Cellulophaga sp. L1A9: one gene and its partner. The main gene of each other region encodes a partner of the protein of the gene in region 2 in a complex. Links are inferred from orthologs where the notes say so. Each region holds a gene or a part of one and is shown on either strand. Other genes may lie near its edges. The genes, in order: dnaB and dnaG.

Region 1 (17,384 bases), 310 kb from region 2 along the record:
TTTATCCATCGGTAAAACATCCTTTGATGGTTTCGCGGTAGCGCCATTGAGCTTTACATGTCCTTTTTTACAGGACTCTGTTCCAATATTTCTTGTTTTAAAATATCTAATACACCATAGGTATTTATCTATACGCATAAACAGTTATAATTCTTTCTTAATCTTTTCTACAAAAATAGGGGAAAATTGTATCTTGCGACACTTAAAATTAAATGGATGAATATCAAAAGCATATTTTATTTTTTAGCAATTACTTTACTTTTCATTTCTTGTAATAAAGATGATGACGATATTGTAGTTGTTCCTCCAACAGATCTTAGCGAGATAATAGTAGATGACGAAGCAGCGCTTCAAGCGTATTTTTCAAGTCATTTTTACAACTACGAAGATTTTGAAAGCCCAGCGGAAGATTTTGATTATCAAATTGTGTTTGATACCATTTCAGGAGATAATAGTGATAAGATTTCATTATTAAATAGTGACGGTTTTGGCTTTAAAACAATTAAAGTTAAATCTGAAAATGTTGGTATTACAGATGGCGATGAAGAAATAGATCACAAATTATATTACTTAGTAGCTAGAGAAGGTATAGGTGCTGCAACAACTTTTGCCGACTCAACCTATGTGAGGTACCAAGGCGAATTGTTGGACGGAACTATTTTTGATTCTTCAGCAGCTCCAATTTGGTTTAGTTTGCCTTCATTGGTAACAGGCTTTGCGCAAGGTATTACGGAATTTAAAGGTGGTGGGCCAGGTAGTATAAATGAAGATGGTACTGTAAATATTGAGGATTATGGTATTGGTGTTATTTTTATGCCTTCTGCTCTTGCATACTATTCAGCGACGCAAACAAATATTCCGGCATATTCTCCTATACTTTTTAAAATAGATTTATTTGCAGTCAATCAAGCAGATCATGATAATGACGGTATTCCTTCTTATTTAGAGGATGTAGACGGAGATGGTAGATTGAATAATGATAATACAGATGAAGAAGATGAAGCAGATGTATTTACATTTATCCCTAATTATTTAGATGCAGATGATGATGGTGATAATACGCCAACTAGTGAAGAGATAGATATTGTAAATGGGGAAGTAGTTTTTAGAGATACTGATAATGACGGTATTCCAGATCACTTAGATCCAGATACAAAATAAAATAAAATAGATTAAATTAAAAAACCTGAAAGCTACGTGTAGCTTTCAGGTTTTTTTATGCGTTCCTATTTCTTTTGGAGTCTTAGATTTTTAAAGATAAACTCAGAATTAATTGATCTGGTCTAGTATCTATTCTATCTACACTTAATAGGTTATTATTGTTAATAGCAGTTATTTCATTTTCAGAAAAACCGCGTTCGTAACGTAAATCAATACCCAACTTACCAAGATTAACCCCAGCTCCTATATTAAGACCTACAGTGAAATCATTCTTAACATCACCAAAGGTAATGCCATCATAATCTGTATCTAGTATGTACTGTAATGATGGACCTGCAAATACGGTCAAGGGGCCAATAACATTAAAACCGATTAATAGTGGAGCATCTAATTTAGACATGTCCAAACTATTATTCTCATAATCAGATTTTGTTTTGGTATAGACTAATTCTGGTCTAAAGTAAATTTGCTCTCCAAATTTCCCAAAAATACCCACATGGTATCCAACATTGCCATCTGGACTCTTGTATGCATCTTCTGCAGAATCAAAATAATCGCCATTGGCGCCATAGTTTAGCCCTGCTTTAATTCCAAAACCAGGCTCTGTTTGTGCCATTGCAATACCGCCTATTAAGGCCAATACTGCTGTTAAAATTGTTTTTCTCATGTTTTCTATAGTTTAAAAACAAGAATAGTATCAATAATAATACCAATTCAAGTTTGTTCTCATCACCTTCAACGATATGCAAGAGGCTTTATTGTTTTTGAAATTATAAGACCTTGTTAAATTTTTAAATGCTTAATTTTAGTAGATTCTGATTTTACGTTCAATAATTTCAACTTTATTTTTTTCTTAAGTAATATCCTTGTCGAGTTAACTATATTTGCGCTAATTTAATAGACGATTTGAAATTTACACTAAAGCATACCGATCCACATAGTAAAGCTAGAGCAGGAGAAATGATCACTGATCATGGAAAGATTGAAACGCCAATTTTTATGCCTGTAGGTACTGTTGCCTCTGTAAAAGGAGTGCATCAGAAAGAGCTTAAAGAAGAAATAAACCCAGATATCATCCTAGGGAATACCTATCATTTATACTTGCGTCCTAAAACTCAAATTTTAGAAAAAGCAGGTGGACTCCATAAGTTTATGGGCTGGGATAGAAATATTTTAACAGATAGTGGTGGGTATCAAGTGTATTCTTTATCTGCTAATAGAAAAATTAAAGAGGAAGGCGTAAAGTTTAAATCACATATTGATGGTTCGTACCATACCTTCACTCCAGAGAGTGTGATGGAGGTTCAGCGAATCATTGGAGCAGATATTATTATGGCATTTGACGAGTGTACGCCATATCCATGCGATTATAAATACGCACAACGTTCCATGCATATGACGCACCGTTGGTTAGAGCGTTGTATTAATCATTTAGAGAAAGTACCGTACAAGTATGATTACAGTCAATCTTTTTTTCCGATTGTACAAGGATCAACCTATAAAGATTTAAGACGTCAATCTGCAGAATATATTGCGGGAGTAGGAGCAGAAGGCAATGCAATTGGAGGTTTGTCAGTAGGAGAGCCGGCAGATGAAATGTATGCCATGACCGAAGTGGTTTGTGAAATACTTCCAGAAGATAAACCTAGATATTTAATGGGGGTAGGTACGCCTATAAATATTTTAGAAAATATAGCTTTAGGTATTGATATGTTCGATTGTGTAATGCCAACGCGTAATGCGAGAAATGGAATGTTATTTACAGCACACGGGACCATTAATATCAAGAATAAGAAATGGGAGGATGATTTTTCTCCGGTGGATGAAATGGCAATAACGTTTGTAGATACAGAATATTCAAAAGCATATTTACGTCATTTATTTGCGGCCAATGAATATTTAGGAAAACAAATAGCTACCATCCATAACTTAGGTTTTTATTTGTGGTTAACTCGTGAGGCAAGAAAACATATCTTAGCAGGCGATTTTACAGAATGGAAAAACAAAATGGTAAAACAAATGGATAAAAGATTGTAACCTTGACCATTTTAGATAGATACATATTAAAGCGTTATTTAGTAACATTTTCAGTAATGTTACTATTGTTTATCCCAATTGGGATAATGGTTCACTTATCTGAGCAGTATAATAAAATGCAAGATAATGACGCACCATTAGACGAAATATTAATGTACTTAGGTAATTTTTCTATTTATATAGGAAGTATGTTGTTGCCTATTTTTCTATTTCTTTCCGTTATTTTTTTCACTTCAAAATTAGCAAGTAATACAGAGATTGTAGCGATGCTAAGTTCCGGTATTTCCTATGGCCGTTTTCTAAGGCCTTATCTTATTGGTGCTGTGATTGTGGCTATATTCATGCTTTTAATGGGAATGTTTATTGTGCCAAATGCTAGTAAAGGCTTCAATGAATTTAAGTTCAAATACCTTAAAAAAGGAAAACAAGACCGAGTCACTGAAAATATCTTCAACCAACTAAATGCTAAGGATTTTATTTATGTAAGTAGGTTTGATCCCGCTAGAGATATAGGTTATAATTTTTCTATGGAGCATTTTAATAAGGATAATGTACTAGAATACAAACTGTCTGCAGCAAATATTAGGTGGATCCCTGCAGATTCTATTTACAGACTTACGTCGTATGTGAAGAGAACATTAAATGGAGATACTGAAATTTTAGAAACAAAGAGGAGATTAGATACCGTGTTTCCTTTTAAAATAAACGATTTAACACCGGTGTCTTACGTAGCGGAGACAAAAAATTTATTTGAATTAAATACGTTTATAGCTAATGAGAAGCGTAAGGGGGCATCTAATATCAATATCTATATATTGGTTAAATATAAGCGATGGGCTATGCCTATAACCGCATTTATATTAACGCTTATTGCTGTAGCAGTGTCTTCTCAAAAACGTAGAGGTGGTATGGGCGTAAATTTAGCTTTTGGTATTTTAGTAGCCTTTGTTTATATATTTTTCGATCGTGTCTTTGGGACTTTAGCGGAACAATCAGGTTTTTCACCCTTGTTAGCGGTAATTGTGCCCAATGTATTATTTGGTTTTCTAGCATTCTATTTATTGCAAAAAGCCAAAAGATAATTTAGTAAAATAATCCCCTTTCTATTACATTAGCGCAATGACAGATAGGCTTAAGAATTACCTTCATTTACATTTTATTATTTTTATCTGGGGGTTTACAGCAGTCCTAGGAAAGCTAATAACTATTGATGCTTTGCCTTTGGTGTGGTATAGAATGGGAATAGCAGTGCTACTCATTGCTGTATTTATTGCAGTAAATAAATTTTCTTTAAAAATTCCGATAAAACAGATTGCCATTATGGCTGCTGTTGGGGTTGTCATTGCTTTACACTGGTTAACATTCTTTAAATCGATAAAAGTATCCAACGTTTCTATCGCATTGGCTACCCTGTCTACTGGAGCGTTATTTACGGCAATCATAGAGCCGTTTATATATAAACGGAAGATGATCTGGTATGAGATCGTTTTTGGTGTGGTGGTAATGGTAGGGCTGTATATTATTTTTAATGTAGAAACACAGTATGTAGAGGGGATAGTTTTAGCATTAATATCAGCACTATTAGCCGCTATTTTTTCCATTGCAAATGGTAAATTAATTCAGGCACATAGGCCTAGTGTAATCTCTTTTTATGAGCTAACGGCAGGGGTGTTGTTTATTACCGTTTATTTAGCCATACGTGGCGATTTTGATGCTGGTTTTTTTCAAGTTTCTAAAAATGATTGGATCTATTTATTTATTCTTGCCTCTATCTGTACTGCCTACGCATTTATTGCTTCAGTACGGGTTATGAAGGTGTTAACGCCTTATACCGTAATGCTTACCGTAAATTTGGAGCCTGTGTACGGGATTTTTTTAGCGTTTATATTTTTAGGTGATAGTGAAAAAATGAATCCACTATTTTATTTCGGAGCACTACTGATTTTAAGCACAGTAGTAGCAAATGGATTAATAAAAAATAAAGGAAAATTAAAAAAACGGAATAGGAGTTAGGCATACCTATTTAATGTTTTATATTTGTCAACTATTATAATTTAAACAGGAATACTCATGGAATATTTAGATTTTGAACTTCCCATAAAGGAACTAGAAGAACAATTAGATAAGTGCATGATTATTGGTGAAGAGAGTGATGTAGATGTTACAGAAACCTGTAAACAAATAGAAAAGAAGCTTTTTGATACCCGTAAGGATATATATAAAAATCTAACTGCTTGGCAGCGTGTACAATTGTCAAGGCACCCAAATAGACCTTATACACTGGATTACATTAATGCCATCTGTGGAGAAACTTTTTTAGAGCTTCATGGAGATCGTAATGTTAAGGATGATAAGGCAATGATTGGGGGTCTAGGTAAAATTGGAGACCAAAGCTTTATGTTTATTGGACAGCAAAAGGGATACAATACTAAAACCCGTCAATACCGGAATTTTGGTATGGCAAACCCGGAAGGTTATCGCAAAGCTTTACGTTTAATGAAATCTGCAGAGAAATTTAATGTTCCTGTAGTATGTTTTATCGATACTCCTGGTGCATACCCCGGTATTGAGGCAGAAGAGCGTGGACAAGGAGAAGCCATTGCGCGTAATATTCTGGAAATGACACGCCTTAAAGTTCCAATTATCGTTGTGATTATTGGAGAAGGAGCCTCTGGTGGTGCTTTAGGCATTGGTGTAGGCGATAAGGTTTTAATGCTAGAGAATACATGGTACTCGGTAATTTCGCCAGAATCTTGTTCTTCTATTTTATGGAGAAGCTGGGAATATAAAGAAATTGCAGCCGAAGCATTGAAGCTTACCGCTACAGATATGAAAAAGTTAAAAATAATCGATGAAATTGTAAGAGAACCAGTAGGAGGTGCTCATAGTTACAGAGATAAAACTTTCGAAATTGTAAAAAACAAAATTTTAACAAATTTTGAAGAGCTTAAAAAGTTATCACCAAAAGATTTAGTAAATAAAAGGATGGACAAGTACGCCAATATGGGTGTATTTAATGGTTAATTCCTGATTTATCATACAATTATAAAATCTGAAGATATAATTCTTCAGATTTTTTTTGTTGTCAACACAAAAACGTAACTTATTAACATATAAATTGTTAATGAACTGTTGACATCCAAAATCCAATTTTAAAGTTAACCTAAGGTTAATTACATACTTTCGTAATTATGGAGAAACCGAGTCCGATAGTAGGTCACAAAGTAGACAAGTCTAATTTAATAAGCTTAGAGCGTGGGAAAATTCCGCCTCAAGCAATTGATTTAGAGGAGGTTGTGATAGGGGCAATGATGATTGATAAGAAAGGTATCGATGAGGTTATTGATATTCTTCACCCTGAAGTTTTTTATAAAGATGCGCACCGATTTATCTATGAAGCGATCTTTAAGTTGTTTGAAACCTCTGAACCAGTCGATTTATTAACCGTTTCTTCGCAATTAAAGAAGGATGGTAAATTAGAAGCTGCTGGCGGAGATTTTTACTTGATAAAATTGACTCAAAAAGTGGCTTCATCTGCACATATTGAGTTCCATGCACGTATTATTCTACAAAAATATATTCAGCGTAGTCTAATTAAAATTTCAAATGAAATTATTCAAGCTGCTTATGATGAAGCAACGGATGTATTTGATTTATTAGATACGGCAGAATCTAAATTATATGATGTTACCCAAGGGAATTTAAAACGTTCTGCAGAAACTGCTCAGAATTTGGTAATTCAAGCAAAAAAGAGAATTGAAGAAATTGCAAATAAAGAAGGCCTTAGTGGTGTGCCTTCAGGTTTTGATAAAGTAGATAAACTAACTTCTGGATGGCAGCCGAGTGATTTAATTATTATTGCAGCACGTCCTGGTATGGGTAAAACAGCTTTAACTTTGTCTATGGCAAGAAACATGGCTGTTAATTCTAATATTCCTGTAGCCTTCTTTTCTCTGGAGATGTCTTCCGTACAGTTAATTACGCGTTTAATTTCTTCTGAAACAGGTTTGTCTTCAGAAAAACTGCGTACAGGTAAATTAGAGAAGCACGAATGGGAGCAATTAAATGTAAAAGTAAAGACGCTTGAAAAAGCACCTTTGTTTATTGATGATACGCCCTCGCTTTCCATCTTCGATTTAAGGGCTAAAGCAAGACGTTTGGCATCCCAACATGGCATCCGAATGATCATGATAGATTATTTGCAATTAATGACCGCTGGGGGAAGCCAGAAAGGTGGTGGTAACCGTGAACAGGAGATCTCTACGATTTCTCGTAACTTAAAAGCATTAGCAAAAGAATTAAGTGTACCTGTAATTGCACTATCGCAGCTTTCTCGTGCGGTAGAAACAAGAGGGGGTACTAAAAGACCATTACTTTCTGACCTCAGGGAATCTGGTGCAATTGAACAAGATGCAGATATTGTATCTTTTATCTATAGACCAGAATACTATAAGATTGATGAATGGGATGATGACGAACGCTCACCAACTGCTGGTCAAGGAGAATTTATTGTAGCAAAACACAGGAATGGTGGTTTAGAGAATATTAGGTTAAAGTTTATTGGTAATCAAGGTAAATTTGATAATTTAGATGACTTTGATTCTCCTTTTGAGTTTCAATCTAAGATGAATGATGGAGAAGAAAATCCATTTGCCACTAAAAACCTTCCAAATGCAGATCAAGCTTTTGGAAGTTCTATGAATGAAACACCGCCAGATTTTGATGATAGTGATGTCCCTTTCTAAATTTAAAATTATTACATTTAAAAATAATATAAAGAGGATGCTTTTAATAGGCATTCTCTTTCTTTTTTCTACATCAATGTTTGCCTCTGCAATCCTAATTCCTATGGATGCAGAATCACAGAAAAATCATTTAAAAGCATACGGAATTACCTATTGGATTTTAGCGAAGCAACAAAAGGTACAATGGCTTTTGAATTATAGAGGAGGTTCTTTTTTATTGCCAGATGGTGAGGCTATCCGCAAAGAATGCCAGATTCGTGGTGTTTCTTTTGAGGTCATATCTGATAATGATGCGAATGCAATTCTAGAAGAAATTTCTAGTCCATCTAAAAATCAAGAAGCAGTCATTTTAGAGAAAGCACCAAAGATTGCCGTATACACTCCTAGTGGAACATTACCATGGGATGATGCAGTAACCATGGTATTAACATATGCTGAAATTCCGTACGAAACAGTATATGATGAAGAGGTTTTAGAAGATGGCTTAGTATTGTATGATTGGTTGCATCTGCATCATGAAGATTTTACAGGACAATATGGTAAATTTTATGCGGCGTACAAAGCTGCGCCATGGTATTTGCAAAGTAAAAAAGATGCAGAAGCATTGGCTTCAAAACTGGGGTATAGCAAGGTATCTGAAGAAAAAAGAGCCGTATCTTTAAAGATTAGAAAATATGTGATTGGAGGCGGATTCATGTTTGCGATGTGCTCGGCAACAGATAGTTTTGATATCGCTTTGTCTGCCTCAGAGGATGTAGATATTTGCGAGGCTATGTTTGATGGTGATCCGTCGGATGCAAATTATCAGTCTAAATTAAATTATGAAAAAACCTTTGCGTTTAAAGACTTTACTTTAGAACGTAATCCATTGGTCTATGAGTTTTCATCTATAGATATGACCACGAAGAGAAATATTAATAAAGAGAGTGATTATTTTTCTTTAATGGATTTTTCAGCAAAATGGGATCCTATACCTACAATGCTTTGTCAGAACCATACAAGTTTGGTGAAAGGATTTATGGGGCAAACTACTTCTTTTGAACGTTCAGAGGTGAAGCCAACTGTTCTTGTATTAGGAGAGAATAAAGTAAATGGCGAAGCCCGCTATATTCATGGAATTAAGGGAAAAGGATTTTTTACATTTTACGGAGGTCATGATCCAGAAGATTATCAGCACAGAGTAGGAGACCCTAAAACAGAATTAGAGTTACATCCTTCTTCTCCCGGTTACCGGCTAATCTTAAATAACGTGTTATTTCCTGCAGCTAAAAAGAAGAAACAAAAAACTTAAAAACACCACATAAGACATTGAAAAAGCGAATGGTACTGATACTTGGAATACTGATTATATTTACGATCGGTTTTTTTGTGTCAAGGAAAATTAACCTGAACTCTAATTTTGAAGTTGGACAAAAAATTGACGATTTAAATGGTGTAGTTGTTTACTATAATGGAGGTGTGGGTAATGTAGCTGGCCGTGAAGTAACCGAAGATGGGTATAATCTAGGTTTAAAATATCAATGTGTAGAATTTGTAAAAAGATACTATTATCAAGCATTAAATCATAAAATGCCGGATAGTTATGGCAATGCAAAAGATTTCTTCAGTAAAACCTTAGAGGATGGTGGCTTAAATATTAATCGTAACCTTAATCAATTTACAAACCCAAGCAGTTCTAAGCCTAAAGTAAATGATTTAGTAGTGTATTCTGGAACCTTATTTAACAAATACGGGCATGTAGCTATTATTTCAAAAGTAACAGAACACGAGATTGAAATTATCCAACAGAATCCAGGCCCTTTTGGACAATCCAGAGAAACGTATGACCTTCTTCATGAAGAAGATAAATGGGGTATTGATAATGATCGTATACTCGGGTGGTTACGAAAATAAATGCTATTTTAATTCTATGTTATCATTTTATAGTAGCGCATTTAATATAAAAAACCGCTATCAAAACTATTGTTCTGTTAGCGGTTTTTTTTGTTAGTGGCATCTATTATATAGCTCAACTAATGTTTAAATTCATGGAGATAAACTTAACTTAGAACGTCCCAATAAGGTGACTTCCTTCAGCATTAACTAATTCAGCACCTTTAGTTACCTCACCAGTTGCTGTATCTATAACATAAATATTTCCATTTTGACCTACTGGAGCTTGAGTTATGTAAATATCCGTACCATCAACAACAAAACCTTGGTATTGAAATAAGTAGAAATCGGCGTCATAAGGAATGGCATCAATTTTTGTGGCCATTTTTGTATTTAAATCAGCAAGAGCAAAAAATCCTTGGGCACCAGCAACACCTTCTTGAGATGCGTCATGACGGTAAGCAATAACGGCTTTTCCATTGGCAGCAGGTTTCCAGGCAAGAATGTAGGCACCTTCGATACCTAAGGCATCATCCAAATTAAATACATAAGAATCGTCATATTGGTTATCTGCATCAATCTTTAAAATGTGAGAACCTTCAGGATCACTTTGGTTCGCTTGGTACACACTTCCATTATAAAGAAAGGCATTAATACTTCGGTAACCATTTGTATTTCCATATCCTACAGTAGAAGTAATTACAGATGGGTTTAATAAAGATGGGTAATCTAGTACAATGGTTTTAGAACCTAATATTTCATAATCACTATCACTCTCTGTAGTTGCTGGGTCTAATTTGCTTAAACGAGCTCCAATATATAATTTATCTCCAGCCTCATTTAATACAGGCATATCTATTCTTGAAATATAGTATCCTAAGGCCTCTTCTTCCGGACTCAAAGCAACACTGTGTTCTTGAAATTCATTAATTAATGAATTTTCCAGATCTAGGGTTACTACACCAATAGTTGCATTTGTACGTGTGTATTTTTCATTTTCATCAAATTCATTTTCTGTAGAAACATAAACAGCAGCTCCTGTTTTATCACCATCATATAACTTAATCCATCTTGGAGCTGTTCCAACATAGGGAGCAATACTTATTTCAGTTCCTGTTTGGGTAAAAACCTGTCCACCTTCTACCATGTACTTGGTGTAGTTTCCACCGGTATCGCCGGCATAACTTATGTTGAATATGGTAGAACCGTCTTCAGACGATTGTAAACGAGCCGTTCTGTTGGAAGGAGCAATAAATCCATTGTCAAAAACATTAATTGATGTATTTGGGTCTTTAGCATCTTCACTACGTACGGAATAAATTAATGTGCCACCATTTCCATCGCCAGGATTATCACCCATTCGTGCTCCTGCAACTGTAATCCATCTAGATTCAGCTCCAGTCTCAGGAGTTGTTTCTGTTTCTGGATCTACAGAATTGTCGTCATCACTACAAGAACTCATGAAGCCAATGGTTAATAAAATTGTAGCTAAAGTTTTAAAATTTAAAAGATTATGTTTCATTTTTAGGTCTGTTTTTATGATTATAATTTATCTAGTGTGTAATTTATTTTCAAGTAAAAAGCTCTTCCTGGTTTTTGAACGGATAGGTTGTCATATACAGGTTTGTCAACTATATTTTTGATATCAAAACTCACTACAAATTTGTTACCTGGAAAAGCGTAGCTAAGACCAAGGTCTTGGACCACTTGTTGCGGTACTTTAAAAAAATCATCTCCAACGGTATTTGATCCTTGTGATACCAAGTATGAAAACTCATCCGTAAAGTATAGGGTGTAGAAGAGGTTAAGGTTTGATTTTTGTTGTATGAAATTTTTGAATGAATAGCGTAAACTCCCATTCATAGTGAAAAACGGAGTGTTGGGAATATCAAATGCTGTTCCGGCGGTTGTTTCTGTGGTTAAATCAAACCGAGAGATATTGAAATTAAAGCCTAGATTGTTATTGTAACTATAATTCAATTGAGCATCAATTCCCTTAGATTTTGCATTTCCTTGGTTTACATATACAATTAATTCATCATCAACATTAAGAGATGTTTCAATAGGCAAACCAATTCTATCTTTAATATTTCTCGTAAATAGATTTGTAGCTATAGTAAACTCGTGTTTTTTTATTTTAAAGCTTCCAAAGCGAAAACCTAGATTGTAATTGTTACTTATTTCTGGTCGTATATTTGGGTTGGCAACTACATTATCACCATCATTCCCAAAAACTTCTGTTTCATCAGGTAACCGAATGGCTTTTTCTGCAGAAGCTAATAGTGTTATGTTAGGAGCGATGGCATAAGACGATGCGAAACCATAGCCTTGGTAGGCGTTAATACTAGTTATAGTTTCATCAACTACCCTATCATTACCATCTTCATCGGCTTCAATTTCGGGATCAATACTAATTGTTTTTTGCTGGTAGTGTTTACCAAATACACTTGCTTTTAGCTGGTCATCAAGGGCAGTTAATTCATACGTTAAAGAGAAGATGTTTTTATGTAAATCTCTTGTTCCTATAAAGGTGTTTTCTAAAACAGATTGTAGGGCATCACTGTCTTCCCTGTCTATACCGCTATACACATGATTCAATAAGACTTTGTGATGGTCTGTAATACTATACGATAATCCAGTTCTGATGGCAGCTACTTTTCTTTTTATTTTTGATAAAGTGGGGCCACCCTCTTGTTGTGAACCCCAAGTATATTGATATTCATTCCCTCTAAAATCTATTGCTCGTTCTCCAGCCCAACTATATGCCCAGGCTACGGTATCATTTACCGCACGGTTTCTTTTTCCGTACAATCCATTTATAGTTAGTGCTAATCCTTTTGTAAATAGATTTTTCTTTTGGTAGCTTAGGTTTGCCAGAAGAGCATCTGATTCTAGAAATCTATCTTTATAGGGAGTAATGGTCATAAAAGCACCGTGTTGCACTTCTTTATAATCATCAGAACCTGTTAATCCTATAAAAAACTGATCGGCCCATGACACATTGGTATAACCAAAGTGCACCATTCCGCCTGTAGATCTATACGCATCATTAAACCTTCTAGCGGTGATAGGTGTTTGTACACCTCCAATACCGGTAACTAAAACACTTCTTCCAGATACTTTATAGTCATTATCAGAATGATTATGAAAAAATGAACCTTTTACAGTAAAACCTGATTTATCAAAACGATATACCCCATTGACGCTAGTCTGTAAAGTGTTGAAAGAACCATATGACGCTGATGCATTAAGGTGATTTTTAATTTCATCATGCAGTACTATATTGATGGCGCCACCTAAGGCGTCATCAGCCAAATGCCCAGGAACTACGCCTTTATAGACCTCAATGTTTTTAATCATGGAAGGCGGAATACTATTTAAATTAAAAGAAGAACCATAAGTGGAACTAGGAATACCATTTATAAAAATTCTTATGGAGCTACCCGATAATCCATTTAGACTGTAAGTTACATCAGAGCCTAAACCTCCATTTTGACGAATTTTTACTCCAACGGTAGTATTTAACAATTCGTTGGTCTGAATGTTTCGGATACTGGCTTCTTCTGTTTTGACAACGTTCACGGCATACCCTGCCGTTTCTAACTTTGTCTCTTTGCTTTGGCCGTTTACCACCACTTCACTCAGTTCATTAGTTTTTCTTGTGACAGTGGTGGTCATTGAAGTTTTTTCTTGAGTTATAGTAATAGAGACCGTCTTTTTATACGCTTCGATAGTAGAAATAAGAATGTCGTAAGTGCCATATTTTAGGTACTCTATTTCAAATTTTCCATCAAAATCGGTTATGGCACTGTAAGTTGTACCTACAACTTTGATGTGCGCATTGATTACGGGTGTATTATCCTCTAATAGAATTAGTCCAGATAGTTCCCCTGTTTGGGAAAACCCAAAATGACAAAATAAAAAAGTTAAAACAATAGTTGGTATGCGCATTTATTTAGACTAATTAAAAATAATAATGTAAAACTATTCATTTATTTAGACTAATTCCAAATAAAATCTAAAAATTTTTAACATTTAAAGATGTGTTTGGCTTCTTTTAATTTTAAGTTGCTTTAAATAAGATGTTTATGGTGGAGTAGTGGACGTAATTTTTTGCTACGAATAACGAGTCTTGATGTTTTTTTTTGAGCGTAATAAAAAAGCCATTAAAATAAATCTTAATAGATTATTTTAATGGCTTAGTAGATTTAAAATCTCTAAAAAATTCAAGTAATACGAGCTGCTATTTCTCTGGTAAATCTACTCGGTTTACTGTAAATTCCATCTCAGATATGTCTGCTGTAACTTCATTTATTCTAGAATTGGTGTAATATAATTGGTTGTTGTAAATGCTAAAGGTATCAGCCCATTTTACCTTATCACCTTCAACTAGAATATGTATGCTCCCATCTGTCTTGCGATACATGATTTTATTATTTTCTAAATCGGCATAATATAGATTGCCATTTTCATCAAAAATCATCCCGTCAGGAGCAGATGTTTTAGCTTCTAAGGTAACCGCTTTTTCAAGATCAAGTTCATCCTCAAAAACTAATGCTTGCGTTGGTATGCTATATAAGCTATACCCGGTAAGGGCGTGGTAATATAATTTGTCATTTTTTGTATCTAAAGCTATGCCATCAGAATTTACGGTGTTTGTCCATTTACCATTGGCGAAATTTAAAAAACTTTGCTCTGCTGCTGTAGAGGTATGGTCATCTAAAACTCTACGAAACGTTTCTGTTTTTAAGTCTAAGATGACAAGACCAGAATTTCCGGAATCTGTAAAATAGATTTTATTATTCTTTTTGTCTACGCGTAAATCATTGATATAGGAATTAGGATGATATGCCGATTCACTTAAAACATAAGTATGTTCTAATGCATTTGTGTTTAGGTTAAAAACAAATACTCGAGGAGCATCCAGTACTTCTTGAAAAAGCGGACTTCTAGTGTCCAAAATATATACTTTATCTTCAAAGGCAACTACAGATTGCACGCCAATAAATTTTTGCGCTTCTACCTTATCCCCAATCTCCCAAGAGTTCCATTCTTTATTAGGAAACGGGGTTTCAATACCTTTACTTAATTCTACCACTGAATTTGTGACCCCTTTTCTCCATCTCGGAAAATTCACAAAAATTCGCCCCGTATCGCTCAAAGTAACACCTGTAACCTGCTGTCCTGTAAACGAAGCTACTGCTGTAATCTCTGGAGTTTTAGTTGTACTTGATATTTCCTTTGGTTCCTTTGTGCTTTGCTTACAAGAAACGAAGAGTAGAGCGGCTAAAAATGGATAAAGAATGGGTTTCATTGTCTTGATTTTAATTTGTGATTAATTATATTTTCTTAAAAATTGTAGTCGCATTGTGACCACCAAATCCAAAGGTATTACTCATGGCTATGGTAACATTATGGGGGATAGCTTCCTTCATTACAATTGGCATACCTGCGGGAATTTCAGGATCTAATGTTGTTGTATTAATGGTAGGAGGTATAATATTGTGCTGTATAGCTTTTATTGCTAATATAGCTTCTATTGCACCAGCAGCACCAAGTAAATGTCCCGTCATAGATTTTGTGGCACTTATTTTAAGGGTATCAAAACTATTGTTGAAGGTAGTCGCTACAGCTTTAACCTCGCTAATATCTCCAACAGGAGTAGAGGTTGCATGCGTATTTAAGTAATTAACAGCATCAGGGTTTATGTTAGCCTCCTCCATTGCCAGTTGCATGGCTTTAATAGCTCCTAAGCCTTCTGGGTGTGTTGCAGATATATGATAAGCATCATCCGTCATTGCGGCACCAACAACTTCAGCATAGATGGTAGCCCCACGTTTTTTAGCATGCTCATATTCTTCTAAGATTAAGGCACCAGCACCTTCGCCCATGACAAAACCACTTCTGTCTACATCAAATGGTCTAGAAGCTCCTTCTGCATTATCATTAGCAGTAGATAAAGCTTTCATTGCGTTGAATCCTCCAATAGAGGCTTCAGTTATGGGAGATTCTGAACCCCCGGTAACCATAACCTTGGCTTTGTTTAAACGGATGTAATTAAAAGCATCCATAATAGCAGAACTAGAAGATGCACAAGCAGAAACAGCCGTATAATTAATACCCATTAAACCATATTTCATCGCAATTAATCCAGAAGCCATATTTGATAATAGCTTCGGAATAAAAAACGGACTAAAGCGTGGGTTTTTATTGCCTTCTACATAATTTTTAACTTCATCTTCGAAAGTTTGCATGCCTCCTTGGCCCGTTCCCCAAATAACGCCAATATCAAAAGGAGACATTTTGCTAATATCCAAGCCACTATCTTCCATTGCTTCGGCAACACTGTATAGTGCGTATTGCGTAAAAAGATCACTTCTTTTTATTTGATTGCGATCTAAATATTTTTTAGGATCAAAATCTTTAAGTTCAGCAGCAAATTTTGTTTTAAATAAGGAGGTATCAAATTTGGTGATTTTTGATGCACCACTTTGTCCGTTAATAGCATTTTTCCAAAATGTATCTACGGAGTTTCCTATTGGAGTTAACGCTCCTAAACCAGTAATGACTACTCTTTTCATAGTTTTTTTTTAGTTTTTAATTTGCTGCCTAAGTGTTATTTTGCTTCTAAAAGCTCTGTTAGCACTTGTTTATATACAGCTACAGGTTGTGCACCTGTAAGTGCGCTTTTTCTATTAAAGACTACAGTAGGTACAGAGTTTACTCCCAAACTTTTCCAGTACTCTTCTTCAGATTTTACCTTAGCACGTATCTCTTCATTATCTAATAATGTAAAAGCTTTAGTAGCATTTAAACCAATAGCTTCTAATTCTTGCTTTAGGATAGCTCTGTCTGATACATCTTTATGCGCTCCAAAAAAAGCATTCATTAATCGCATTTTTAACTCAGTTTGCAGCCCTTGTTCTTTAGCATATTCTAAAAGTACGTGCGCATCAAAGGTATTGGCCATACGCATACCATCAAAATAATCGAATTTAAAACCGAGTTCTGCACCAAAATCGGTCATGCGCTCTTGAGATTCTTTTTGCTGTTCTATCGTAGAGCCATATTTTTCTGAGATATGTTCTTCTAAATCTTGACCTTCTACAGGCATATTAGGATTCAACTCAAAGGGTTGCCATTCTATGGTTACTTTATCTTGGATGCCCATTTCTGTAATGGCTTGCTCAAGACGTTTATATCCAATAGCACACCAAGGACATACAACATCTGAAACTACATCTATTTTAATTTTTTCTGCCATCTTATTATTTTTTAAAGATAAAAGAGAAGAAACCCTGTTTATAGACTTCTTCTCTTGAATATAAAACTCGTAAAAAGTTACATAATTTCACTGATCTGAACTTCTGGTTTTACGTTTGTAAAATTAGGAAGATCACCTAAAATCTTTTCAGCGTTTGCACCAAAAGATTCCTGAAATGACTCCAAAGATTCAAAAATAATATTTGCAATTACAACATAAGGAGCAGGAGTATTTGGATTGGCACCTGATAGGCCCATATTTACGTCAGAGGAGCGTATAGCATCTCCTAATAAATCTTTTAATAA
Region 2 (13,759 bases):
TATTTTAGAGAACGCAAGCAATTAGTTTCTGCTTTTGTGCTCGTAGACATTCGCCATGAACCACAAAAAGTAGATCTAGAATTTTTAGAATGGATGGGTGAAAACCAGATTCCGTTTTCCATTGTTTTCACAAAGGCGGATAAATTGAAACCAAACGTAATTCAGAAAAACGTTCAAACCTATATTGACCATTTACTAGAAAGCATGTGGGTAGAGGCGCCAAATTACTTTATTACTTCTGCTTCAAAAAATATTGGACAGGATGAAGTTCTTGATTATATAGATCTTATGAATGAAAATTTCAAAAAAGACAACTGGGCAGATTTCATCTAATCACCCTTAATTTAAAGTAGCCAAAACTTCACTCATTAAACTTTCAACGTTTTTCAGTGAATTCATTTTCTCAGTGGTCACAACCACTTCAAAATCCTCATCGGTCTCTGCAAGAACAATTGGAAATGTATATTTTTTGCCAAATTTAGAACTGTACATCTTCAAAAACTCATCTCTGTGAAGAAACTCCATTGGCGTAGTTGATTGTGCTCTAAATTTTCTCCAAACCTTGTTTTCTGTAAAAATACCAAAGGTGATATCACACAAGCTACATTCATAGGTACTTGGACTAAAAATTTTGTGCGCTGTATCTAATACCGCATTGTGTGTTCCTGAATTTGCATTATAAACAAAAATCAACTTTTCTACACTTACCTTTTCCATACTTCAACAACATTTATCTGTAGCCCAACAATACATTTCATTATGAAAAAACTAGACTATATATTATTTTCACAATCTTTATTACTGTACTTAAGTCTCAAAAATAAATTATTGCTTACAGCTCTGAAACGTTAAAAATAATACAACTACCGAAAAACACCTTCAATACATTACTTATATTGAAAACAATGATTATAAAAAATTACTTACCTAGTGAAGCAATGCTTTTTTTGGTAGCTGTACGCTAAAAAACTTGAATGACACCAAAAGGAATCATGGTGATATTAATCTTAAAGAATGGAGTAACACGATACCGAAGATGAAACAAAAGTATCCTGATTTAAAACTAATAATTCCTGGTCACGGAGATGCCGGTGGCCAGGAATTATTAAACTATACTATTGAACTATTTAAATGATCTTATTTTTTAAGCTCTAATTTTTCTGCAAAATAGTCGCAAAAATCTTTCATGGTTGCCGTCATTTTCTCATCCTGAGTAGCTTTCATAAAAGTATCAGACAAAGAAACTAAGGTTTGATGAAAAAATGTTTTCATTTCATCTACAGGCATATCTTTTGTCCATAAATCTATTTTAAGCGACTCTTGATTTTTACTATCCCAAACAGATAATAACATTGCCTTTACTTCTTCATTTTCAATACCGCCATCTTGAGCAGACCAATTAAGCGTTTCAGGCACCCTGTTTTCATCTAAACCTACGCGTAAAGTTATTTCTGATGTATGTAATTCTGCCATTATTTTCTAGGTTTGTAATTTGATTTATTAAAAATTTCTTCTGTAGGTATGGTTAGTAATTGCTGTAAGGTTATATCATTATTTGCCATGAACGCACGCACTATTTGCCACCCCATATACTGTCCTATACGACCAGGTGATTCATTATCTAACTCTAATTGAAATTTTGAAAATGGAGCCGGTTCTATAAATCTTGGTTGCAATTGTTTTTCCGTACTATACAGGAGTTCTCGCTCCACAAAATAACGCCAAATTTGCTCTTCATTAGCTTCTGCCCATTCTAATTGCTCTTGAGAATACCCAATACGTTGCGCTTCTGACTTAAAAGGCAATAACTTATCTTTTAAGTACAATTCTTTACCGTAATACACCAATTGATCTAAAAAAGTTCTTCCTATCTGACGCGGCATTACTGTGGCACTAAACTCTGAAGCTACATCACTGATAATATATTGCTTATCTAGTCCGTTTGAAATATAATTCTGAAAGCCTTTATAAAATTTATGTTCCTTGCCTAAATAGTTATCCAACCCAATTAACAACAGCGTATCTGCTAAAATAACCCTACTACCATAACTAACATCTGAAGTTAAGGTAACCACTCTTGGAATTGGAAACTTTGGAAAATAATACTTTACATGTTGAAAAAAGCGTGTTAACTCTTCTGTTTCCGTATCAAAGTTTGGAAATACTTTTTCTACTTCTGTATTTAATTCTATTTGAATCGTATCCTGCAATTTTAACATCCAAACACTATCTGCATATTGCTGCGGAAATAAATAAGGATATTTAGCTTTGGTTGCCCCCAGGTTTTCTACTGTTGTTTTCGCAAACTCCTGATCAAAACGATCTACTTGAACATCCACCGATATTTTATCAATCTCTTGAGCTACCTTATCTTCTTCCTCACAATTGTAAAAAAAGAATGATATAACTATTAAAAGAGCAAAAATTAACTTCTTCATATAAAGTAATTTCTATTAAGTTTTATTTATTAGTACTTAGGTTTTATTTTTACGAAGCAAAGTTAATTGTTTTCAACTTAAAAAAATAGCGCAATGCAAACGGAAAAAGTAATAAGTCACATCGTAGATTGGTTAAAAGATTATGCAACAAAGGCTAATATGAAAGGATTTGTCATAGGAATATCTGGCGGAATAGACTCCGCTATAACATCTACCTTATGTGCAAAAACAGGGCTAGACTTACTTTGTTTAGAAATGCCTATTCACCAAGCTGAAAATCAAGTAGGAAGAGCATCACGTCATATATCATGGTTACAAGAGAATTTTAATACTGTACATAGAAAAGAAATAAACCTTACTCCTGTATTTGATAGTTTAGTTGCCGCGATGCCAACTGTTGAAAATGAAGAAGAGCGGTTTATGTCTTTAGCAAATACGCGCGCCAGACTTAGAATGACCAGTTTATACTATTTTGCGGCCTTAGAAGCATATTTGGTTGCAGGCACTGGAAATAAGGTGGAAGACTTCGGTGTAGGATTTTACACCAAGTACGGAGATGGCGGAGTAGATTTGAGTCCGATTGCTGATTTGCTAAAAACAGAAGTTTGGGAAATTGCCAGAGCTTTAGGAGTAAACGAAGAAATAATCAACGCAGCCCCTACTGACGGCTTGTGGGGTGATGACCGTACGGACGAAGATCAAATTGGAGCATCATACCCTGAGTTAGAATGGGCTATGGAAATGATAGAAAAAGGTAAAACTGTAGATGATTTTACTGGTAGAAAAAAAGAGGTTATTACCATCTATAAGAGATTTAATACTGCAAACAAGCACAAAATGCTCCCCATCCCAGTTTGTAAGATTCCAAATGCATTAAAATAACCACTCACCTTATAATCAAGTGAATAAAACGAAAAAACCTGAAAAAATAGGGTAGTTTCATAAAAAAATATCAAATTTACACTAGAAATCAGATAAATAAACTTTACATTGCATGTCAGAAATTATTGGCTTTTACGTGTAATAAGTTGAATATCAATAAAAAATAAGGAACATGATCAAAGTATTAATTGCTGATAACCATCCAGTTGTAAGAGCGGGAATTAAGTTTGTATTAGATACAGCATCGGATTTTGAGGTTATTGCAGATGTCTCAACGACAACAGAATTGTTTGAAAATTTAGAAAGAATAAGCCCAGATGTAGTCATGTTAGAGATGGACATACCCGAAATTAACGGTATTGCCACTTTAAGAAGAATTAAAGCTGAGTATCCTGATGTAAAAGTTCTTATTTATAGTGGTCAATCTGAAGACGTTTACGCCCTTAGCACTATTAGAGCAGGAGCATATGGTTACTTATCCAAAGCTGCTGATTTAGATTATATTATTTCTGCTGTAAGAAAAGTAAGCAAAGGCGATATGTTCATTACCAATGAACTTGCACAGAGACTTGCTTTTGACGAAGGCACAAAAAAGCCAAGAAGATTTTTCAGAAAACTATCTACTAGAGAAGTTGAAGTTTTAAAAATGTTAGCTAGTGGTAAACGTAACAAAGATGTTGCTATTGGCTTAAACTTAAACGAAAAAACAGTTAGTACCTACAAAGCACGTTTAATGCGTAAACTTAATGTAGACAACTTAGTAGATTTATTACAACAAGCAAAAGCCTTGGAGTTATATTAATTCTAAAAACACATTATATATCATAAAAAAGCCTAGCATTGCTAGGCTTTTTTATTTTCAAATAAGTACCTTTTAAGATAAAACTCTATTTAACTTCTTATTCAACAATGTATTTAAATGAATGTAATTCATAATCTCCTCAAGGATTTCTCTATGATCATTCTCCAATTTCGTTGTTTCGCTTTGCAAGGCATTAATTCTGCGTTTAATTAAAAAGCAACGTAGTGTTAAAATAGTTTCATTGGTTAACTGCGCTATAGAAACTTCTTTCTTCTTTGGATAAATCTCTTTACGCGCCCAATCATGCAACATGTATTTTTCTTCCTCCATTAAAATGGAAGATATCTCAGAAACCATTTCCTGATCTAAGGGAGCAATGAATGTATTAATACTGAAATTATCATTTTCGTTAAGTTCTTGTATTAACTTGCTATAGATATTTCTAAACTTTTCATTACTCAATTCTATTTCATCATCTTGAAGATCTAAAAATATTTTCTCATAGACTTTTGATTCAATTTTTTCTGGCTCTAGCTCTAAATCTCCTTTTTCATTTTCTTTTAAAATAAGATCTTCAAACTCTTGAGGAGAATTCCCGTAGAGCAATAATATTTCAATAATTTTTCGCTCCAATTCAAATTGCACATCCACTTTCTGTCCAACCTCTTCATCCTTTACAACATTAAAGACTTGCGCTTTTTGTTCTTCCTTTACTTTCTTATGGGAATCGGAAACGTCTTTTTTATCAATCTGAGCTAAGGTGTTAAAAAGTACAGATTCAGATATGTTCATGATCTGAGCACATTCTTGAATGTAAATTTCTTTTTGGATGCGATCAGGGATTTTCGAAATACTATTAACGATATCACGAACAGTATCCGCTCTCTTTACAGGATCACTCTCTGCTTCTTTTATCAACAAAGAAGCTTTGAACTGTATAAAATCTTTTGAATTAGTCTTCAGGTACTCCAGAACCTCTTCAAGGGTATTAGCTCTAGCAAAGCTATCTGGATCTTCTCCTTCTGGAAACGAACAGATTTTTACATTCATCCCTTGCTCCAGAATTAAATCAATTCCACGTAAGGATGCTCGTAATCCTGCCGCATCACCATCAAACAAGACTGTAATATTCTTTGTCAGCCTATTTATCAAGCGAATTTGCTCTGGAGTTAATGCTGTCCCACTAGAGGCCACTACATTCTCAATTCCTCGTTGATGAAACTGTATTACATCTGTATACCCTTCTACCAAATAACAATTATCTTCTTTCGCTATCGCTTGCTTTGCATGGTAAATACCATACAACACTTTACTCTTATGGTAAATATCGCTCTCGGGTGAATTTAAATATTTAGCAGCCTTTTTATCATTCGTTAAAATACGTCCCCCAAAACCTAACACACGGCCGCTCAAAGACTGAATAGGAAACATGACACGCGCTTTAAAACGATCAAACTTCTTAGAATTCGCTGGGTTAGCAGCATCTTCCTTTACAATTGTGAGCCCTGTACCCGATAAATACTTTACTTGATAACCTTTCTCCAATGCCGCATTGGTAAAAGAATCCCAATTATCCAAGCAATATCCTAAAGCGAATTTTTTTATAGTTTCATCTGTAAAACCCCTTTCTTTAAAATACGAAAGACCAATTGCCTTACCTAATTCTGTGTTCCATAGAATATCTGTAAAGTATTTTTGAGCATATTCCGAAACCAAGTACATACTTTCCCGTTCATTGGCTTGTTCTTTTTGCTCATCATTCTGCTCTGTTTCCTCAATCTCTATATTGTACTTCTTTGCTAAGTGCTTAATAGCTTCAGGATATGTAAAATGTTCATGCTCCATTAAAAAAGCAACCACATTACCCCCTTTACCACTACTAAAATCTTTCCAAATTTGTTTTACAGGACTTACCATGAAACTAGGTGACCTTTCATCTGTAAAAGGACTCAAGCCTTTAAAGTTAGAACCTGATTTTTTTAATTGTACATAGTCGCCAATTACCTCCTCTAAACGAGCAGTTTCATACACTTTATCAATGGTAGATTTTGATATCAATTTTCAGTAGGGTTTATTTCAATGCTTTTTACACACTGGTTAAAGCACAAAGATAACAAACATATCACTGTTTTCAGGGGTTACTTTTTAGCTATCAATAGGGTTAAAAAACCTTCATAATTGCCGCAACTTTGTACCAGAAATAATAACAAATAAATAATTAATCTTTTTAAAACTAAACATTATGATCTGGGGAATTACACTCGTATTATTAAGCATCATCGCAGTACCATCTTTAATCTTATCAAAAAAACCAAACGCTAAAGAATTATTAGAAAAAATTGAGCCTTACCAAGCATGGATCGGAATGGTATTCTGTTTCTGGGGAATTTGGGGAATAATAAGTGCTGTATTAAATATTGGATGGTTAACAGTAGCGCCAATATGGTGGATTACTTTCTTAGCAGGAAATATAGTTTCTGCTGCACTAGGGTTCATGTTAGGATTTGGATTGATAAACAAATACGTCCTTTCTAAAAATGAAAATGCAAAAGAGAAAGCAGATAAAATACGTGCTAAAATTGCTCCGAAACAAGGAAAATTAGGCGTATTAGGCCTTATTGTAGGTGCTTGGATGATTGTTGCCTCTTTTCTTTTCGCTGTCTAACAACAGCATAAACTGCTGTAAATAAAAGCACTATGAAAAAATATATTATTCAAACCTTTATTTTACTATTCACTATGACTGCAATGGCTCAAACGACCCCACCAAGTATAAGTGTTAACGGAACAACAACATACACCATTAAGCCTACATTTATTGCTAAAATGATTCTTAGCTTAAACAACGTGTATTACGATGCTCCTGGGATGACTTTTCCAGAATTAAAAGAAAGCTACTTCGCTGCTTTAAAAAAGCACGGTATTGACCTTAAGGCATTGAAAGAAGACAAGTTTGCATATGAGCTCTTACGCTTTGAAAAGGAAGGAACTTACTTTGAGTTTGAAACCAACTCTAAAGAAACGCTTGAGAAGTTTATTTCTATAAAAGCATTTGGGGTGTCACAATCTGATTCTAGCTTTGAGTACACCTTAACTGATGATGAGATCGCTACGTATGCAAAAGAAGCGTATGACAATGCTAAAGCAAAGGCAGAGGCTATCGCAAAGAAAATAAATCGTAAAGTGGGTAAAGCATTATATATCCACGACAATAGTTCAAATAAAATGTCTGAGTCACTTTATTATGGTGCTGATTTCTCAAAAAGAGACTACCAAATTTCGGTTTCTTTTGAATTGCTATAAACCTTTAGTTGGTTGTTTGTAGAGAAGACCTTGCGTACTATTACCGGTATTGTTTTTAGGAAACTTGCGCAAGGTTCTTCTTATTTTTAAAATAAATAGTATGCTATTTTTTATCTTTGAGTTTAAAACTAAAGCATGATTCTATTTTTTGGAACAAGAACAGGAAAAACAATTCAAAGAGAATTGAAAACAAGTTCTTGTACCTTCTGTCAACAGAGAAGCACACTACACTTTTCTGAAAGCAGCACTTATTTTCATCTGTTTTGGATTAAACTTTTCAAGATAGCAACCACAAAAACAATAGCTTGCTCGCACTGTAAAAGAGTGTATTACGAAAATGAATTCTCAGTAGAAATGCAGCAAGAAATTAATTTAAATTAAAAAGCCAAGACTAAGTCTTGGCTTTTTTGTTTTAATCCAAATCAAACCGAAGTCCTAAGGAAATATTATGCTGATCTACAAGTGCATCTTTAAAAATAGGATTTAAATCATACTTTACATATAACTGCGTATTTCCAAAACCTGCATAGGCACTAAGTCCATAAATTAAATTACTGGTATTATAATCTCTTTTTAATTTATCTTTTACGTTCTTCCCATCAACTTCATATTTCAATTTTTGGCGTGTCCCCAAATTAAAACCTCCATATCCCCCAATACCGAAACGGAATTTCTTGTACACATCATATCTTATCGTTTTATCCGTTTTTGTCAATTTAGACGGACCAAATTCAAAATGAATAGGGAATACCAAATTATCCATCCGTAGTTTTGCCTTATCTAAATCGTACTGAAAATCCTCCAGTGTTGTTTGCCCATCATTAACCACAAAATATTGATTATTCTTAGCTTTTAACCCATTGAATTGGAAAGAAAATCCATAATTAAAGCGCATAAAATTGCTATTCTTAAATACACGTGTTCTCCATTGCCAACCCATCTCAAAAAAACGACTCCCTCCTATTTTGTATGGAGAATCTTCTAAAGATTGATCCTCAATAATAGCATTATTTAGACCTACAGCGATAACAAAATCTGAATAGGTACGTCTATCATATTTTAAATCTAACTTTTTCTTATCCGTATCTATGTTGATACCGAACAACCGGTCTTCGCCATCATCCTTTGAACCCCAATTAATTTCCACCATAGAACCACTGGTACCTAAGGAGTCTAAAGCCAATACTTGACCGCCATTACGTTCTAATAGCGCAATTTCATGATCTATAATACTTAATCTATTTTCAATATTCAAAGCACGTTTTTTTGCCGCATCTTCTTTTAATTGCTGGGCTTCTATTTCTGTAATTTCTTTAGCATCTAGCTGCTTCATAATCGAAGCAATTTCTACCTTAAGGGCATGTTTTTCCTGTACTGTTATTTCTGATTTCAACTGATTTAAGGAAACAACTTTGCTCTTATAGTCTTCTTGCCCCAACACGTTTTGTGCCAAAAGACCAAAGTATAATATTGCGATATATAGTATAGTGATTTTCATGTGATGATTATTTTTTTGATTATTAATTAATGAACAAACTCCTCCCTGTTCCTTTTCTAAATACAGCTGATATCAGAAAAGAAAAAATAATATTATAAATAGGTGTTGATTTTTAGTTATTACGATCTGCGACTGCAGTTCTTACTTTAAAAAAGCCATCTTTTAAGGTATCAAACAAGTGATCTCTAAAGGATGTATCCAATTCATTTTCAGCTTCATCCAATAGTGCCATTGCATCTACCTTGTTTGATGTTGATTTAAAAATTTTATCCGCTAATATTTCACGCTCTGCTTTTCTTAATAATGCATCTATCTCTGCATCGGAAACTACCGCATTATTGGATTCTAAAGCATCTACCTGAGCTACAAGATCTTTTATTTTTGAATTGATGATTTCATCTTTATTGAAAACATTTTCATTAACCTCTTTAATACTGTTATCTTCTTTCAATACTGTTTCTGCAATTTCAAGATCGGAAGCAACAACAGTAGTCGTTGACTTATGGAGCGCATTTTTTAATACATCCGCTTCCTTTTCTTCTTCTAAAGCAACTGCATTTAAAGAATTCTCCTTGCTTTTATTCGCTACAGGCGGTAAAGCAAATTGTTCTATTGGCGCTTCAAGATCTTTCCTTTCATCGCTATTTGTGTTTACAATAGTCGTTTCAGGAAGAACTGCATTGTTTTCTGTGCCTATAAAAAAGACAAAAGATGCAATTAGCAACCCAATAAGGCAAGCTGCAACAGCATACCAAGCAAAACCTTTTGATTTTTTTACTGGAGCAGATGCTATCTGTCCAGAAATTTTATCCCAAGCATTTGCAGATGGCGTTATCATACGCTCATCTAACTTTTCTTTTATATGTTCTTCAAATTTAATTGGTGCCATAACTTACTATTTTTTGTTCCTTCATTTGCTCTTGGAGCGTTCTTCTTGCTTTAAATAATTGCGATTTTGAGGTGCTTTCAGAAATATTCAACATTTCCGCAATTTCGCTGTGTTTATAACCTTCTACCGCATACAACACAAAAACCATCTTGTATCCTTCCGGAAGCTTATCAATTAGTAGCTGTATTTGTTCTGCATCTACTTCTGATGAGAACGAAATTTGAGATGTCGTATTTCTCTCAAAAACATCATCATCAAACACTACAAATTGTTTTTTACGTAAATAGGTAATTGATTCTCGAATCATGATTCTACGAATCCAACCCTCAAAACTACCTTCAAATTTAAAAGTGTCTAAATACTTAAAAACTTTTACAAAACCAGTCACCATAACATCCTCTGAAAAAGCAGAATCTTTAACATATTGCCGACAAACACTGAGCATTTTAGGCGCATTCTTCTCATAAATATGCTTCTGAGCTTGCGCGTTTCCAGCTACAGCTTTTTTAATCAGAAGTTTTTCGTTAGTATAAAAAGAAATAATCTTCAACGTGTTATAGTTTTAGTTTCTATAAAGATAGACGAGACAGCTTTGGAAAAGGTTGCCTAGGAATTGAAAAAAAATGAAAAAAAATTCTAAAATACTGATTTACAGCTAAATAAAAATATTATATTTTTCTATCCACTACATAATTCACCATGAGTTGCAGTGAATTTTTATAATCCGAATCTGGATACGTGTCCAATATTGCTAGTGCTTGATCTTTAAACGCTATCATTTTTGTTACCGCATAATCAAGTCCACCGTTATCTTTTACAAAATTGATAACCTCTTTTACGCGTTTTTTATCTTTGTTGTGGTTCTTTATGGAGTTAATGACCCACTTCTTGTCCTTTTTAGAACAGTTATTTAACACATAGATTAAAGGAAGGGTCATCTTTTGCTCTTTAATATCTATACCAGTAGGTTTACCGATAGCGGCATCCCCATAATCAAACAAATCATCTTTTATTTGAAAAGCCATTCCACAATATTCTCCAAACTTCCTAAAAACCTCAACCTCTTCAGAATCGGGTTTTACAGAGCATGCCCCCAAACTACAGCAAGCCGCGATTAAGGTTGCAGTTTTCTGACGGATAATTTCATAATAAATATCTTCGGTAATATCTAAGCGACGGGCTTTTTCTATTTGCAGTAATTCTCCCTCGCTCATCTCACGTACGGCTACAGAAATAATTTTAAGCAAATCAAAATCACCATTATCTATGGAGAGCAATAATCCTTTAGACAGAAGGTAATCCCCAACCAAAACCGCTATTTTATTCTTCCAAAGTGCATTGATAGAGAAAAACCCTCGGCGTTTATTACTTTCGTCTACCACATCATCATGTACCAATGTAGCAGTATGGATCAGCTCAATAACAGAAGCCCCACGATAGGTCCTTTCATTTACCTCGCCATTATTAATCAATTTAGAGGTAAGAAAGACGAACATTGGTCGCATTTGCTTTCCTTTTCTATTAACAATGTAGTGGGTAATTCTATTTAGAAGTGCAACTTTAGAAGTCATGGATTCATAGAACTTCTTTTCAAAAAGTTCCATTTCCTCTATAATGGGTTCTTTTATTTGGTCTACAACTTTCACAAATAATAATCCTGTAATTAGGGTTTGGGTTAGTTCTTTGTAAAATTAGCTAAAAAATACAAGCAGGCTAATCTGCACGGCTTTAATTTATAGAGAAATAAGTCAGAAATGAATTTTAGAACGTCACCCCTGAAATCAGGGGTGAAACTTTCACTAACACTAGGGGGTTGCATAGGGAGTATTATCTTCTATATTTGCCAAAGGAAATAATAATTAAACATTTTAAAATGAAGAAAAAATTTATTGTATCGTTAGCTATTTTATTAGTTGGAGGTTTAAGTGCTACACAAGCTCAGAAATTAAAAAAATTCGGTAGCTCTGTTGAGAAAAAGGTTGGGCCAAAAACTATTAAAGTTCCTTATACCGATGTCATTTCGTATTTAGGATATGCTGAATCTGGCAATGAAGATGAAGTTAAAGACAACAAAAAGTTTTATTACATCTATGTATGGGTTCCTTTAGCTGCTCCAGAATTAGGAGTACGTATGGTTTCGCCAACAGACGGAAAAACTAAAGGTGCTACAGCATCAAAAGAGTATACTGAAAATGCAAGCTCTGAAGATTTCTTTGACACGTATATTACCTTAGAGCGTTCTGATATTATTTCTAGTGACGGACTTACAGATAGCAGTGCAAAAGCAGCTAACTGGGTTACTTTAGCTAGTAATGACGATAGTTCTGAGATGCCTAAGCAACCAAGTGGAAGCAGCTACAACTCACTTTTAAGATACAAAAGTGAAATGAGTAATCCTGCAAAAGCAATTACCGCTGGATTATACAGAGTTGGTTTTACTACGTACAAAACAGGTGAAGTAAAAGGAACATTTATGGCTGAAGTTGCTGCCCCTATTAAATTACCAGGAGTAGTAATGGCTAAAACAATTGAAGAATTAAATGCTAAGATTGCAGAATAATTTAAATTGTTTAAAGTATTAAATAATAAAAAGGGGGTTGTTTTAAAACAACCCCCTTTTTTTATGATTTATTTGCTAATTGACCGCAAGCGGCATCAATATCTTTTCCTCGAGATCTACGTACTGTAACAGCAATATTATGCTGCTCTAAAGTATTCACATACATATCAATAGCGGCATTTGAAGCTTGCTGAAATTCGCCATCATCTATAGGATTATATTCTATTAAATTTACTTTAGAAGGCGCAAACTTGCAAAAATCGACCAAAGCATCAACATCTTTCTGACTGTCATTAATCCCCTTCCAAATTACATATTCGTAAGTAATTCTACTTTTTGTTTTTGCATACCAATATTGTAACGACTGTCTTAAGTCCGTAAGTGTAAAATTAGCATTAAACGGCATGATAGAAGTTCTAATTTCATCAATAGCGGAATGCAATGAAACCGCTAATTTAAATTTAACCTCATCATCTGCCATTTTACGAATCATTTTTGGCACCCCTGAAGTAGAAACCACAATACGCTTCGGAGACACCCCTAATCCTTCGGGAGATGTAATCTTATCTATTGCCTTTAAAACGTTATTGTAGTTCATTAAAGGCTCTCCCATCCCCATGAAAACAATATTACTCAAGGGGCGATTGAAATACAATCTACTTTCATTGTCTATTGCCACTACTTGATCATAAATCTCATCGGGATTTAAGTTACGCATACGCTTTAAGCGTGAGGTAGCACAGAACTTACAATCTAAACTGCACCCTACTTGACTAGACACACAAGCTGTTGTTCTTGTTTTTGTGGGAATTAAAACGGACTCCACAATTAAATCATCATGTAAGCGCACCGCATTTTTTATAGTCCCATCATTACTGCGCTGCATGACATCTACCTTTATATGGTTGATGACAAAATTCTGAGTTAACATGTCTCTAGTTTCTTTAGAAACATTAGTCATTGCTTCAAAAGAGTGCGCCCCTTTTTGCCAAAGCCATTCATAGACTTGATTGCCCCTAAAAGCTTTGTCACCATTGGCAACGAAGAACTCTCGCAATTGCTCTTTGGTTAAGGCACGTATATCTTTTTTTTTAATTGTATCCACGTAATAAAGGTAATTATTTTTAAAAATTGCATTAAAAAATAAATCCCGCCAAGACTAATTAGCTCAAGCGGGATTCATTTAACAAATAAAGGATCGTTATATGATTAACATTGCATCACCATAAGAATAGAATTTATATCCTTCTAAAATAGCTTCTTTATATGCTTTTTTCATTAAATCATGGCCCATAAAAGCAGATACCATCATCAACAAAGTAGATTTTGGTAAATGAAAGTTGGTTACCATACAATTTGCAATACTAAATTCATAAGGAGGGAAAAT

Evidence for each region.
Region 1: the proteins of dnaG (region 2) and dnaB are in contact, whole or in part, in a crystal structure (PDB 2R6A), measured with the Geobacillus stearothermophilus proteins. The link is inferred for Cellulophaga sp. L1A9 from one-to-one orthologs. Residues at the interface, in WP_049624496.1 of Geobacillus stearothermophilus: Lys456, Leu457, Leu458, Pro459, Ala460, Asn463, Ala464, Leu467, Leu535, Leu536, Ile537, Ala538, Gln544, Glu545, Asp548, Tyr549, His552; in WP_033016901.1 of Geobacillus stearothermophilus: Ser13, Glu15, Ala16, Gln18, Glu91, Leu92, Asp94, Ala95, Val96, Pro97, Thr98, Ala99, Ala100, Asn101, Tyr104, Tyr105, Ile108.

What each region holds. Positions count from the first base shown.
Region 1 is NZ_CP047027.1:3,018,738-3,036,121, forward strand. Bases 5,683-8,666 are described here. They hold dnaB (replicative DNA helicase), read left to right. Parts: upstream 5,683-6,389; coding sequence 6,390-7,943; downstream 7,944-8,666. Other genes in these bases: GQR94_RS13170 (acetyl-CoA carboxylase carboxyltransferase subunit alpha), read left to right, coding at 5,683-6,222; GQR94_RS13180 (asparagine synthetase B), read left to right, coding at 8,047-8,666. Outside these bases: GQR94_RS13140 (RNA-binding S4 domain-containing protein), read right to left, coding at 1-138; GQR94_RS13145 (FKBP-type peptidyl-prolyl cis-trans isomerase), read left to right, coding at 217-1,161; GQR94_RS13150 (outer membrane beta-barrel protein), read right to left, coding at 1,244-1,828; tRNA guanosine(34) transglycosylase Tgt, read left to right, coding at 2,068-3,198; GQR94_RS13160 (LptF/LptG family permease), read left to right, coding at 3,201-4,280; GQR94_RS13165 (DMT family transporter), read left to right, coding at 4,318-5,211; more of GQR94_RS13170, read left to right, coding at 5,269-5,682; more of GQR94_RS13180, read left to right, coding at 8,667-9,234; GQR94_RS13185 (CHAP domain-containing protein), read left to right, coding at 9,312-9,836; GQR94_RS13190 (hypothetical protein), read right to left, coding at 9,988-11,337; GQR94_RS13195 (TonB-dependent receptor domain-containing protein), read right to left, coding at 11,358-13,766; GQR94_RS13200 (L-dopachrome tautomerase-related protein), read right to left, coding at 14,059-15,129; fabF (beta-ketoacyl-ACP synthase II), read right to left, coding at 15,155-16,396; GQR94_RS13210 (DsbA family protein), read right to left, coding at 16,432-17,079; GQR94_RS13215 (EthD family reductase), read right to left, coding at 17,157-17,384. UniProt on the Escherichia coli protein: The main replicative DNA helicase, it participates in initiation and elongation during chromosome replication. Travels ahead of the DNA replisome, separating dsDNA into templates for DNA synthesis.
Region 2 is NZ_CP047027.1:2,703,857-2,717,615, reverse strand. The notes cover bases 3,688-6,570. They hold dnaG (DNA primase), read right to left. Parts: upstream 6,181-6,570; coding sequence 4,195-6,180; downstream 3,688-4,194. Other genes in these bases: GQR94_RS11765 (hypothetical protein), read left to right, coding at 6,365-6,570; GQR94_RS11775 (response regulator transcription factor), read left to right, coding at 3,688-4,122. Also shown: yihA (ribosome biogenesis GTP-binding protein YihA/YsxC), read left to right, coding at 1-333; GQR94_RS11800 (GTPase), read right to left, coding at 340-717; GQR94_RS11795 (hypothetical protein), read left to right, coding at 971-1,135; gliding motility protein GldC, read right to left, coding at 1,138-1,473; gliding motility lipoprotein GldB, read right to left, coding at 1,473-2,438; nadE (NAD(+) synthase), read left to right, coding at 2,532-3,320; more of GQR94_RS11775, read left to right, coding at 3,493-3,687; more of GQR94_RS11765, read left to right, coding at 6,571-6,787; GQR94_RS11760 (SIMPL domain-containing protein), read left to right, coding at 6,820-7,425; GQR94_RS11755 (zinc-ribbon domain-containing protein), read left to right, coding at 7,561-7,806; GQR94_RS11750 (hypothetical protein), read right to left, coding at 7,838-8,923; GQR94_RS11745 (hypothetical protein), read right to left, coding at 9,036-9,812; GQR94_RS11740 (RNA polymerase sigma factor), read right to left, coding at 9,799-10,362; GQR94_RS11735 (polyprenyl synthetase family protein), read right to left, coding at 10,481-11,458; GQR94_RS11730 (Lipl32 family lipoprotein), read left to right, coding at 11,686-12,372; 23S rRNA (adenine(2503)-C(2))-methyltransferase RlmN, read right to left, coding at 12,434-13,477; tRNA preQ1(34) S-adenosylmethionine ribosyltransferase-isomerase QueA, read right to left, coding at 13,574-13,759. UniProt on the Escherichia coli protein: RNA polymerase that catalyzes the synthesis of short RNA molecules used as primers for DNA polymerase during DNA replication.